One region of the Paenibacillus sp. A14 genome, then DNA from elsewhere that is predicted to be linked to it. Evidence: riboswitches for the same ligand, from Rfam matches in the RefSeq annotation. Region 1 holds a riboswitch; each other region holds the start of a gene.

Evidence for each region. A riboswitch is a leader RNA that binds a small molecule or an ion and turns the genes downstream of it on or off. The one in region 1 is predicted to bind cobalamin.
Region 2: another riboswitch for cobalamin. It lies ahead of metE (5-methyltetrahydropteroyltriglutamate--homocysteine S-methyltransferase); the one in region 1 lies ahead of V4U88_RS13285 (ABC transporter substrate-binding protein).
Region 3: another riboswitch for cobalamin. It lies ahead of V4U88_RS18955 (anaerobic ribonucleoside triphosphate reductase); the one in region 1 lies ahead of V4U88_RS13285 (ABC transporter substrate-binding protein).

The regions. Positions count from the first base shown of each region.
Region 1 covers NZ_JBAGJD010000004.1:397,647-401,392, reverse strand. The annotation lists gene V4U88_RS13295 (ABC transporter ATP-binding protein) at 1-66, opposite strand, end outside; gene V4U88_RS13290 (FecCD family ABC transporter permease) at 63-1,109, opposite strand; gene V4U88_RS13285 (ABC transporter substrate-binding protein) at 1,106-2,119, opposite strand; cobalamin riboswitch at 2,316-2,521, opposite strand; gene V4U88_RS13280 (TRM11 family SAM-dependent methyltransferase) at 2,646-3,596, opposite strand; gene V4U88_RS13275 (TIGR03915 family putative DNA repair protein) at 3,708-3,746, opposite strand, start outside.
Region 2 covers NZ_JBAGJD010000003.1:141,888-145,633, reverse strand. The annotation lists gene V4U88_RS08615 (multicopper oxidase domain-containing protein) at 1-609, opposite strand, end outside; gene V4U88_RS08610 (helix-turn-helix transcriptional regulator) at 915-1,277, shown strand; cobalamin riboswitch at 1,361-1,559, shown strand; gene metE (5-methyltetrahydropteroyltriglutamate--homocysteine S-methyltransferase) at 1,712-3,746, shown strand, end outside.
Region 3 covers NZ_JBAGJD010000007.1:159,751-163,496, reverse strand. The annotation lists gene nrdG (anaerobic ribonucleoside-triphosphate reductase activating protein) at 1-325, opposite strand, end outside; gene V4U88_RS18955 (anaerobic ribonucleoside triphosphate reductase) at 322-2,262, opposite strand; cobalamin riboswitch at 2,495-2,737, opposite strand; gene V4U88_RS18950 (MTH1187 family thiamine-binding protein) at 3,233-3,541, shown strand; tRNA gene V4U88_RS18945 (tRNA-Thr) at 3,649-3,720, shown strand.

The DNA of each region.
Region 1 (3,746 bases):
CCAGTCAATGTCCTGCAAGGCTTTGAATTTCCCGTAGCACTTGGTGACCTTCTTAACCTGGATCATGACAGCTCCTTCTCCCTTGCTCTTTTTTTACGATACAGCAGATAAGCAAAAAACGGCGCTCCGACAAAAGCCGTTACGATTCCGAGCGGGATTTCCGTGGGCGCAAGCAACGAACGGGCCGCCAAATCGCTCCACATCATGAAAATACCGCCTCCGATCGCAGAGAGCGGGATAATCAGGCGATAGTCGGGTCCGGTGATCAACCGGATCATGTGCGGCACGACGAGGCCGACAAACCCGATGACCCCCGATACGGAAACCGCCGCAGCCGTCATTAGCGTAGCGACGAGGAGAATGATCAGCTTGGTCGATTCCACGTTTAGCCCGGAATGGGCCGCTTCCCGCTCCCCCAAGGCAAACAGGTTCAACGAACGCGCCCTGCTCCAGAGAAACAATCCTCCCAGCGCCAGATACGGAAGCAGGATGGCCGTATAGGACCATCCCCGCAGACTCAAGCTCCCCATGGTCCAGTACATGATCTGGTTCACGGTCTCCTTGGACATCGCCGTCAGGAACGAGACGACGGCACCCAGGAAGGACTGCATGACCACACCTGACAGGATCAGATTTTCGATCGGGATTTTGCCGTTCTCCCGGGCCAGCCACATGACGATCCATAGCGTAGCCGCCCCGGTCAGAAAAGCGACGACCGGGAGGGTAAACACCCCGATGATCGAAAACTGCCACCCGAAAAAAATCAATACCGCCGCGCCCACAGCAGAACCGGAGGAAACCCCGAGGGTAAACGGCTCGGCAAGCGGATTGCGCAGCACGCCCTGAAACGCCGCACCCGCAACCGCCAGGGACGCCCCGACCAGCAGGCCGAGGAGCACGCGGGGCAGCCGGACTTGCATGACGATCTGCTCCGAAGCCGTATTCCAGGTCGGCTCGATCCAATGGCCGATGCCCGGAAGGCGATGCAGCAGGATCTTCGCGATCTCGAGGATCGGCATTTTGACGGAGCCGAATCCCACACAGACCAGCAGGGTAAGAATCAGCAGCCCGAGGCCTATAAATCCGTAGCCTGCCAGTTTGGTCCTCACGGCTTAATCAAATCCGGATAAATCGCGTTGGCCACATCAATAAGCCCTTTGGTCACGCGTGGACCGGGTCGGCTCAACAAATTGTCGTCCAATCCGATAATGCGGCCTTCCTTAACCGCGGTGATCTTATCCCAGCCTCCACGGCTCTTGATGATATCGGCGAGCGTCCGGTTGTTCTCGTCAACGACGCTTTTGGCGTAAAGAATAACATCCGGATTCGCCTTGATAATGTTTTCTTCGTTGATTTCGCTCCAGCCGTTAATATCGGAAGCGACATTTTCCCCGCCGGCCAGCGTAATCATTTCATCCATAAATTCGCCCTTACCGACCGTCCATCCTGGCGAGAACTCGATATAGACCTTTTTCTTCTGATCGGCCGGCAGCTTGCCCACCGCTTCTTTTACCTTATCCAGTTCGGCCTGCATTTGGCCGGTTACCTCGCCGGCTTCCTTCTGACGGTCTGTAATTTGCCCGACCAACCGGATGTTCGCCATGACCTCTTCCATCGTTTTCGCGTTGGAACGGAACACTTTCAAACCGAGATCCGTCAGACTCTTCACCGTATCCTCGCCAACCAGGTTCCCCGCCAGCACCAGATCCGGCTGAGCCGCAACGACCGCTTCCACATTAACCTGGAAGCCGCCCATTCTCGGCTTGTCTTTTACGGCTTCCGGATAATCGTCATTGTCGGAAACGCCGACAATCTGCTCGTCCAGCCCCAAAGCGAACAGCCCTTCGGTTTCCGACGGTGCCAGAGACACGATGCGCTGCGGCGCCGATTCGAACGTAAATTCGCTGCCGTACCCGTCTTTTACCGTAAGCGGATAAGTCGTTTTCGGACTCTCTTGGTCCGTTGCGTTCGACGTATCCTTTGGCGTTTCCTGTTGCTGCTGAGCTTGTCCGCCATTGCCGTTCTCCGCGGAATTTTTACCGTTCGCCCCGCAGCCTGCGGTGACGAGCAACAGAATGGCCAGAAGCCAGATCCCCCAGATCTTGGTCCACTTTTTCATCTCTTTCGCTCCTTCTGTGTTCTGTAGTTCTTGACTGGTCTGCCTGACATAAAGCGAAACTTGATGTCTCTTCATGAAGAAAAACCCATCCTGCGGATGGGTTACGTCTACAAAGTTATAGCGGAGCCGTCATGTTCCTGTGCCGGAACGCTCGGGTCCGTCCTCTAAGCAGAACGTCATCCTTTCCTCGAAGGACCGTCTAACATTCCCGTGGGCAGGTCTCCTGACTTCCAGGTACCGACGAACGCCCGCCTTCCCGTCGTACTGTGGCGTAAGACAGTGGCATGCTTGGGCGCGTCCCTGTATACAGTGGCGGGACCGTGCCGGACTTTCACCGGCTTCCCTTTTAACCCTGGGCTCGCAAAACAAGCGGGCTTCGGGACCGACGGGTACTTCTTATTCGCTTGAATCCAGGCGATCTATCTCTTTTGGATTATAGGGGAAAAGCCGTAAACTTACAATACGAAAGAGCGACTCCGCTGTGCGGTTCGTCCAAGTATTCAGCTGGCTCGTGATAAGCCCTCAATCAGCTATGGCATACCCAGATGCTTCGCACAAAAGCCCCCTTCGTTACTTTGGCGAAGCCCTGAATTTGAAAACCCGCCCGCTCCAACTCGGGTTCCAGCTCTTCCGTGGATACGACCACCGAAATGTCGCTGAACCGGCGCAGGCTTGATAGCATCGCCCGCTTCTCTTCCAGAGGAAGAACGGAGCATAGATTGTAAGGCATATCTAAAATCGCCGCGTCAAAATGCCCGTCAATTTCATTCATATCACCGATACTGACAAGTTCTTCGTGCCGGTACCCGAAATGAGCCAGATTTACCCTCGCTCCGCGAATAGCGAGCGGATTAAGATCCCGTCCCACAATCTCGATCCCCATGGAAAGGGCTTCGATCAGAACGTTGCCCATCCCGCAGCAGGGATCGATCGCCCGTATTCCGGCCGTGGCGGGGACCGCGATATTAACCAGGCTCCGGGCCATAGCCGCGGAAAGCCCTGTCGAATAATTCCGGGGCTTATGTTTGTGTCTCTGCCAAATAGGGTCCGTGGGATGACAGACTCCTAGCCTCCATGATTCCCCGTCGTGTAAAAGACCGAACAGGATATCCGGCTGCCGCATCTCCGCCCTGCCCCGGATCCGGGCTCCCACTGTTCTCTCCAACTGACGCTGGTCCTCATAGCTGCAAGGGACTCCGTTTTTAATATATTTCACTTTAAAAGTCTTTCCCTTTAAGTCGATCTTCTCCGCAAGAGTGAGAATCCCCTCGAGGGAGCCGCATCTTCCCAGCACTTTCATTTCCATGGAAATAAAAGGACTCCGATTTGCTCCGATGGCAGTTCCGCTTTCCATAAAAAAATGAGCTCTGGGGGCATATCCGAACAAACTGTGAAGCTCAAGCCTGCATAGTTCGCTCTCGTTCTCATGACACGCGTAGGGGTAGATATAGCTATCGGGCTTCTCGTTCAAGTCCACGTTCCCGTCTCCTTCTTACTTTGCCTCGCTTAGAGCCGATCATTTTCGGTCAAGCAAAAAGACTTAGGTATTCTAAGCATTCACTGAACCATTGTAGCAGAAGAACGGGGCTTAACGAAGACGTTTCGGGAAGGGACCTGAAGAAAGATC
Region 2 (3,746 bases), on a different contig from region 1:
CAGAAAAGCCTCTTCGTCATGCTCCCTGTACCATTCGCTTTGGACGAGCGTATATTCCTTATCGATCAGCGAATCCGTCGCATAACCGTTTTTCGGCTCCACGATGATAAGGCCATGCATTCCGTTAGCGACGTGCATCAGAACGGGGCTTGTGCCGCAGTGGTACATAAACACCCCCGGCGTCGCCGCAGTATAGGTGAAGCTGCCCTTTTCATTCGGCATCACATCGATAAATTTCTTGCTGGGAGCCGCATGCACCGCGTGAAAATCCATCGAGTGGGGCATATTGGGGTCCAAATTCGACAAAGTGAACTGCAGCATATCCCCCTCTTTGACCCGGAGGACGGGACCCGGAACAGTGCCGTTGAAGGTCCAGGCGTTATATTCGACGCCTTCGGAAATCTCCACATTCGATACTTGGGCGGTGAGTTCGATATGAACGACCTGACCGTCGCGGCGGACCACCGGCTCGACCGGAGGCTGATCGAGAGTCTTTGCTTCCTGGGCGGGTTCGGCCTCTCGAACGGGCTGAGCGGAACCCGAAAACCAAACGGTCAACAGCACGAGGAGACTGGCCAGGACGAAAAAAGCGGGCTTTAGAAACTTCATGGATCGATTCCTCCTCTTATCCGATAAGTCAAGGGTACAAGGGAATTGAACACTCAATTGTGATATAAATCACATAAGTAAAAATAGTTCATTTGGCTACGACCAAAACCTTAATTATGCAATTTCAATATATGAAAAATTCACAATAGAAAAAGCATTTTGCGCGTACCCAGATCCTCACAATTTTAAGTTAAGACCACCGTATCTTGTTCTTTTACCAATCCAGTAAAACAGGGGAAGATGGTCCGGTTGTACAAATTTTAGACTTCAGTTATATTGATCTATAAGAAACAGGGGGGACGGCTATGGCATTTATGCTTGCGCAGCGGGCTTATCTGAAGCTATTTCTGATCACGAAAGTGGAACAGCGCAGGGGTTACGGCTATCAAATGCTGGAGGAATTGAAAGAAGAGTTCAAGCCGTTCGGCTACGTACCGCCGCAGAGCGAAATCTACCGGGCCCTCCACGAACTGGTGCAGGAAGGGATTCTATACAGGACCAAGCATTTGAAAGGCAATGACCCCAGCGTCGATTTCCAAGAGATCGTGCTGTACCATTTTACCGACGATGGAGCGGAAAAAGCCAAACTCTACAAAAAGCAGGTCAAAGCGGATCTTGACCGCTGCATCGGCATGCTGAACAAAGCGGTAGCGGATAACTTTAATTAATTTTAGTTGAAACTAGTAGATCCCGATAAGATTACTGTTGAATTATCCGGCGACATCCGTTAGTATTGAGTTCATACTTAAAACTGCATAATGTGGGAAGAGGTGCTTCAGCCGCGGCTGAAGCTTAAAAGGGAAGTCCGGTGAAACGCCGGCGCGGTCCCGCCACTGTAACGGAGGAGCCGTCATGCGAGAAATGGCCACTGATGTCGAAAGACACTGGGAAGGCAGCGTGATCGGCGATGACTCCGAAGCCAGGAGACCTGCCTTTTCCGGCAACACTGCTGTACCTACGGGAGATAGGGAGGTGTTAGAGATTCGATCCATCGGACAATTATACGAAGGTCTTCTTTAGCATTGCCTAAAGAGGGCCTTTTTGATTTCTTGCCGCATTTATTGCTATTTTCGAAAGACATATGTTGAGGAGGCTTATAATTATGGGTAAAATATCGAGCGGAAATTTGGGTTTCCCCAGAATCGGCAAACAGCGGGAATGGAAAAAAGCGATCGAAGCGTACTGGAGCGGAAAATTGGAGGAGGCGGAGCTTCACCGCCAGTTAGCCGAAATTCGCAGCGAACATTGGAAATTGCAAAAGGGGAAAGGGATCGATTGGATTCCGGTGGGGGATTTTTCCTACTATGATCAGGTTTTGGATACGGCCGTAATGTTCGGACTTGTGCCCGAACGCTTTGAATACAGCGGCGGACCTGTTCCGCTCGAAACATACTACGCGGTGGCCAGAGGCAGCAAAACCGCTGCTGCCAGCGAAATGACCAAATGGTTTAACACGAACTACCATTACATCGTCCCCGAGCTGGGAAACAGGGAGCCGGAGCTTACGGCGAATCTCCCGCTCCAAGCCTACCGTGAAGCCAAAGAGAAGCTGGGAATCGCCGGCAAGCCGGTCGTTCTCGGATTATATTCTTTTCTGAAGCTGTCCAAAGGCGCGTCCGGAAGTCTTCGGGAATGGAGCCAAAAGCTTTTGCCTTTGTACGTCACCGTTTTGCGCGAACTGGACCAGGAAGGTGCGGCATGGATTCAAGTCGATGAACCGGCGCTCGTTACTTTCGTATCGGATGAGGATTTGGCGCTGCTTCAGGAAATCTATAGTGCGATTTCGGCAGAGCTGCCGCAAGCCGGGATCTTGCTGCAAACGTATTTCGATGCCGTCGAACGGTACGAGGAGATTATTGCACTGCCGGTTCGCGGGATTGGCCTGGATTTCGTGCATGGGCGGGAAGGCAACTTGCAAGCCCTTCGGCAACACGGTTTCCCGGCCGGCAAGACGTTGGCTGCGGGAGTGGTGGACGGCCGCAACATTTGGCGGTCCGATCTGCCCGCGGTCCAGGATTTCATCGGCGAGATTGCGGGGCTGCTGTCTGCGGATTCCGATCTGATTGTCCAGCCTTCCTGCAGCCTGCTGCATGTGCCGGTTTCGGCCCAGGGAGAGGAGGGATTGCCGGAGGTGCTCAAGGATGCCCTGGCCTTCGCGGAAGAGAAGCTGGATGAAGTCGCGGCGTTGCATCAGGCGCTGCAAGGCGAAACCCCGGCCCTGCTGGCGGAAAGCCGTCAGGCCCTGGAACGCTTGAACGCGGACCCGTCGCGCAGCCGCAAAAACGTCCAGGAGGCGGTTCGAAGCATCGCGGAGCAGCCTTCCGAACGGATTAGTCCGTTTGAGGTACGTCGGGGGGAGCAGCAGCGCGTGTGGAACCTGCCGCTTCTTCCGACAACGACGATCGGAAGCTTTCCGCAAACCGCCGAAGTTCGTGCGGCCCGTCAAAAATGGCGCAAAGGCGAATGGACGGCCGAACGGTATGACGAATTCATTCGCGAAGAGATCCGCACCTGGATCGACATCCAGGAGGAAATCGGCCTGGACGTGCTGGTTCACGGCGAATTTGAGCGGACGGATATGGTTGAGTTTTTCGGGGAAAAGCTGCCTGGCTTTGCGTTCACCAAAGGAGGATGGGTCCAATCGTACGGCACCCGCTGCGTGAAGCCTCCGCTCATTTATGGCGACGTGGAATTCGATCGCCCGATGACGGTGAAGGAGACGGCTTTTGCCCAGTCCTTGACGAAGAAACCGGTCAAAGGCATGTTGACGGGTCCGGTGACGGTATTAAATTGGTCGTTTGTCCGCAGCGACTTGCCGCGGGAGACTGTAACCTACCAAATCGCCTTGGCGCTGCGTAAAGAAGTAGAGGCGTTGGAAGAAGCGGGCATAACGATGATTCAGGTTGACGAGCCTGCGCTGCGGGAAGGGTTCCCGCTAAAGCCGGCTGACCGTGAGGCCTATATCGATTGGGCGGTCAAGGCCTTCAAAATCACGACATCCTCGGTCCGTGACACTACGCAAATTCATACGCATATGTGTTATTGCGAGTTCCACGACATGATCGATGCGATTCGGGATCTGGATGCCGACGTGATCTCGATCGAGACGTCACGCAGCCACGGGGAGCTGATCCAGA
Region 3 (3,746 bases), on a different contig from region 1:
ATTCCTCATAGGTATAGCCGCTATAAATCCAGATCGGGACCGGGCCGGCTTCCCCGCGGAGACGGTCGACAAACGCGCCGACTTCCGTCGCGGAGAAAAACGGATCCCCGCCCAGAAGGCTTACCCCGCTCAGCAGCGGGTTGTTTGCAATATCGGCGATGATCTCCGTCTCCCGTTCGGGCGTCAGCGGCTCGCCGTAATTGAAGTTCCAGGTGGCTGCGCTGAAGCAGCCTTTGCAGTAATGGCGGCAGCCGCTGATAAAGATGGCGGCGCGGAGGCCTTCGCCTTCATTGATGGATTCCGGGTAGTAGCCGCAGATGTTCATGCGTCGTGCTTGACCCGGTCCCGGACCTCCGCCTGTTTGGCCGCGTTAAAGCGGGTTTGGAAGTCGCCGGTCAAATAGCCGGTGACGCGGCGCAGGCGGCGGATATGGACATCGTTCTCGTGACTGCCGCAGGAAGGGCAGTTCGCGCCGATAATCCCTTCAAAACCGCAGGCGGAGCAGCGGTCGATCGGATGGTTGATGCTGAAATAGCTGACCTGCTGCGAAAGCGCGTATTGGACGATCTTCAGGAACGCCGCCGGATTGCTGCGGGCGTTGCCGTTCAATTCGATATAGGAGATCGCTCCGGCATTGCACAGGTTGTGGAACTGCGCTTCGAGCTCGATTTTTTTGGCGGCGCTGAGTTTGTAATACACCGGAATGTGGAAGGAGTTCGTATAATACTCGCGTTCCACAACGCCCGGCACAGTACCGTAAAAGGCGCGGTCGCGTTTCGTGAACTTCCCGGACAGCCCCTCCGCCGGGGTGGCGAACAGGGTGATGTTCAGGTTGTGAACCTCACTCATCCGGTCGCAGTAGTCGCGCATGTAGGCGATCAAATCGTAAGCTTTTTTGTAGACCGCTTCATCCTCGCCATGGTGCTTGCCGTACATCGCCTTCATGCACTCCGCAAGACCGATGAAGCCGAGGGAAAGGCTGCCGTGCTTCAGCAGTTCTCCGACCGCGTCATCCGGACCGAGCTGTTCGCCGCCTTCCCATACCCCTTCACGCATCATAAAGTCCGAGGCTTTGGCTTTTTGGGCGGACTGGATCTGGAAGCGGTGCAGCAGGCCTTCCAGAGCAATGTCCAGGTAGTGGTCCAGCTCCCGGTAGAATCCGCGCTCATCGGCTTCCTTCCGCCGGCCCAGCGCGATCCCGTGCTCCAGTCCGAGCTTGACGAGATTCAGCGTATTAAAGGAAAGATTACCTTTGCCGGACAGGCGGTTCCGGCCGAACCGGTCGCTCAGCACGCGCGTGCGGCAGCCCATAGTGGCGAATTCGGTATCCGGATTCTGCGGATCGTAATGCATCAGATTCAGCGGTGCGTCCAGATTGGCGAAGTTCGGATAGAGCCGCTTGGCCGAGCATTCGGCCGCCATCAGGAACAGCTCGTAATTCGGTTCGCCCGGATTCTGGTTGATGCCCTGTTTACACTTGAAGATTTGGATCGGAAAAATCGGCGTCTCCCCGCTGCCGAGTCCCCGCATTGTCGCGGACAGCAGCGAACGGATAACGAGCTGGCCTTCCGGCGAAGTGCAGGTGCCGTAGTTGATGCTGGTGAACGGGATTTGCCCGCCCGCGCGGCTCGACATCGTATTGAGATTGTGGATCAGACTTTCCGCGCCCTGGAGCGTTTCGGTTTCGGTTTCTTTTAACGCGTATCGGAAAGATTTCGGGAACCGCTCCCGGAGATCGCTGCGGCTCATGGTCACCTCACCGCCGAGGTCGGCGGCCGGATCGCCTTCTTCCAAATAATCCAGCCCTTTGCGGAAGTATTTGGCGAAGGACTTGGCCACATAAGGGGCCAGGTCAAAATCGAGCATGTTGGCGGAGACGCCGCCGTATTGGCTGTTTTGCTGCGACTGGAAAATAATCGCGACGAGCGCCATCGCCGTCATGATCGAATTCGGCGGTCTGACACTGCCGTTGCCGGTATTGAAGCCCTCGCGGAGCAGTTTGGCAAACGGGATAAAAATGCAGTTCGTCGTGCCGATGGCGTATTGATCGAGGTCGTGCACATAGACCACATTATCTTGGATCGCTTGAACGAGCCGCGCAGGCATCACGAAATGGTTGGCGTACCATTTGGCGTATTCGCTGCCGAACTTGCTCATTTTGCCCGAGAAGCTTTCCCCGTTCAAATTGGCGTTTTCGCGCAGGACTTCCAAATTGGAGCTGGATACGATTTCCTCGCCCAGATTAATAACTTCATCCAGCATTTGTTCCTTGGAGGTACCTTTATTTGTATTTGTAGTGAAATGGTTGAGCAGTGCCATGATAAAATCTCCTTCCGATTCACAATTAGAAATAAAAAAGCATTTCCACCCCCAAAGAGGTCGAAAATGCCCGGTTGCGCTCTTTGAAAACAGCACGTCGCCTTTGCGGCGCGCCAGAATGACTTATATGTATGGCGGCAAGCGGACACCTTGGCCTGTACCTCGCAGGGCTACTCGGGTGCCATCCAGACGGGCAGGTCTCCTGGCTTCCGGACCTTCCGGCTCCTTCCCGCGGACAATGGCGTCTGCAGTGGCATATGCCGGAGGATGCTGATCTATAGCTAGTGAGACCCGGGGGATCGCACTCTCTATAAAGCTTCCGGTTACAGTGGCGGGACCGCAGCGGATTTGCACCGCACTTCCCTATTAAGCCCCGGCATCGTGCTTGTGCCGGTTCACCCGTCTGTACACTATATTTGGTTGATGCTGTATCATAATAACCCAATATATTGTGTTTGTAAACGGGCGGATAACAGAATTTGAATTTGAAAAACAGCTGAAAAACAGTCGAAAGCAATCAGGATGCGGGGAATCGGGGACGAAAAAAAATAGTAGATTTTGAGGCAAGATTGTGGCGATGATGAGGTAAGCGTTTGCTAGTTTGGGAGGGGAGTAAGCGGGGGCGGAGGGGAGTCCGTTGTCTGCTTGCGGTGGGTTGTTTCGGGTGGAGGTGCACTAACGCGTAACGGAAATAATAGCCGCTACTGTGTCCGATAAAAATGGAGACCGGCCGTTTTGGCGCAAATAGCGGTTATAGTTTGCGTTAGATAAAATCGGAGGTTCGATTGCCCACCGCAGAGCGAGTCTTTATCACAAGCGACGGACCTTTCGACCTTTACCGATTGAATTCCGGGTCCCGAACTTGTTACAATAAATAAAAAATCCGGTTAGCGGAACAACGGGAGGTTGTCACATGGCGATCGCGGAAGTTACGGTCATTCCGATCGGTACAGGTTCCACCAGTCTGAGTTCATATGTTGCCGAGCTGCAGCGGGTACTTGAAAAGCAGGAAGGAGTCCAATGCACCCTGACTTCGATGAGTACGATTATCGAGGGGCCGCTCGATCGAATTTTTACGGCGATTCGGGCGATCCATGAGGCTCCGTTTCAATCCGGGGCCCAGCGCGTTTCCACTTCGGTTAAAATCGATGACCGGCGGGACAAAGAGAGCTCCTCGGAGCAGAAGCTGCGGTCTGTGCAGGATAAACTCGGTTCATCCTAACCCTGTTGCAGCCAAGCAAATGGTTGGTTTAATTACCAGACATTGGCCCTTGCAATATTTTTAAAACGGAGTATAATAATTTTTGTTTCACTTTACCAAGTGATTCTGCTGGTGTAGCTCAGGGGTAGAGCAACGCACTCGTAATGCGTAGGTCGGGGGTTCAATTCCCTTCACCAGCATCTTTTATAACTCAAGCACAGCGCGG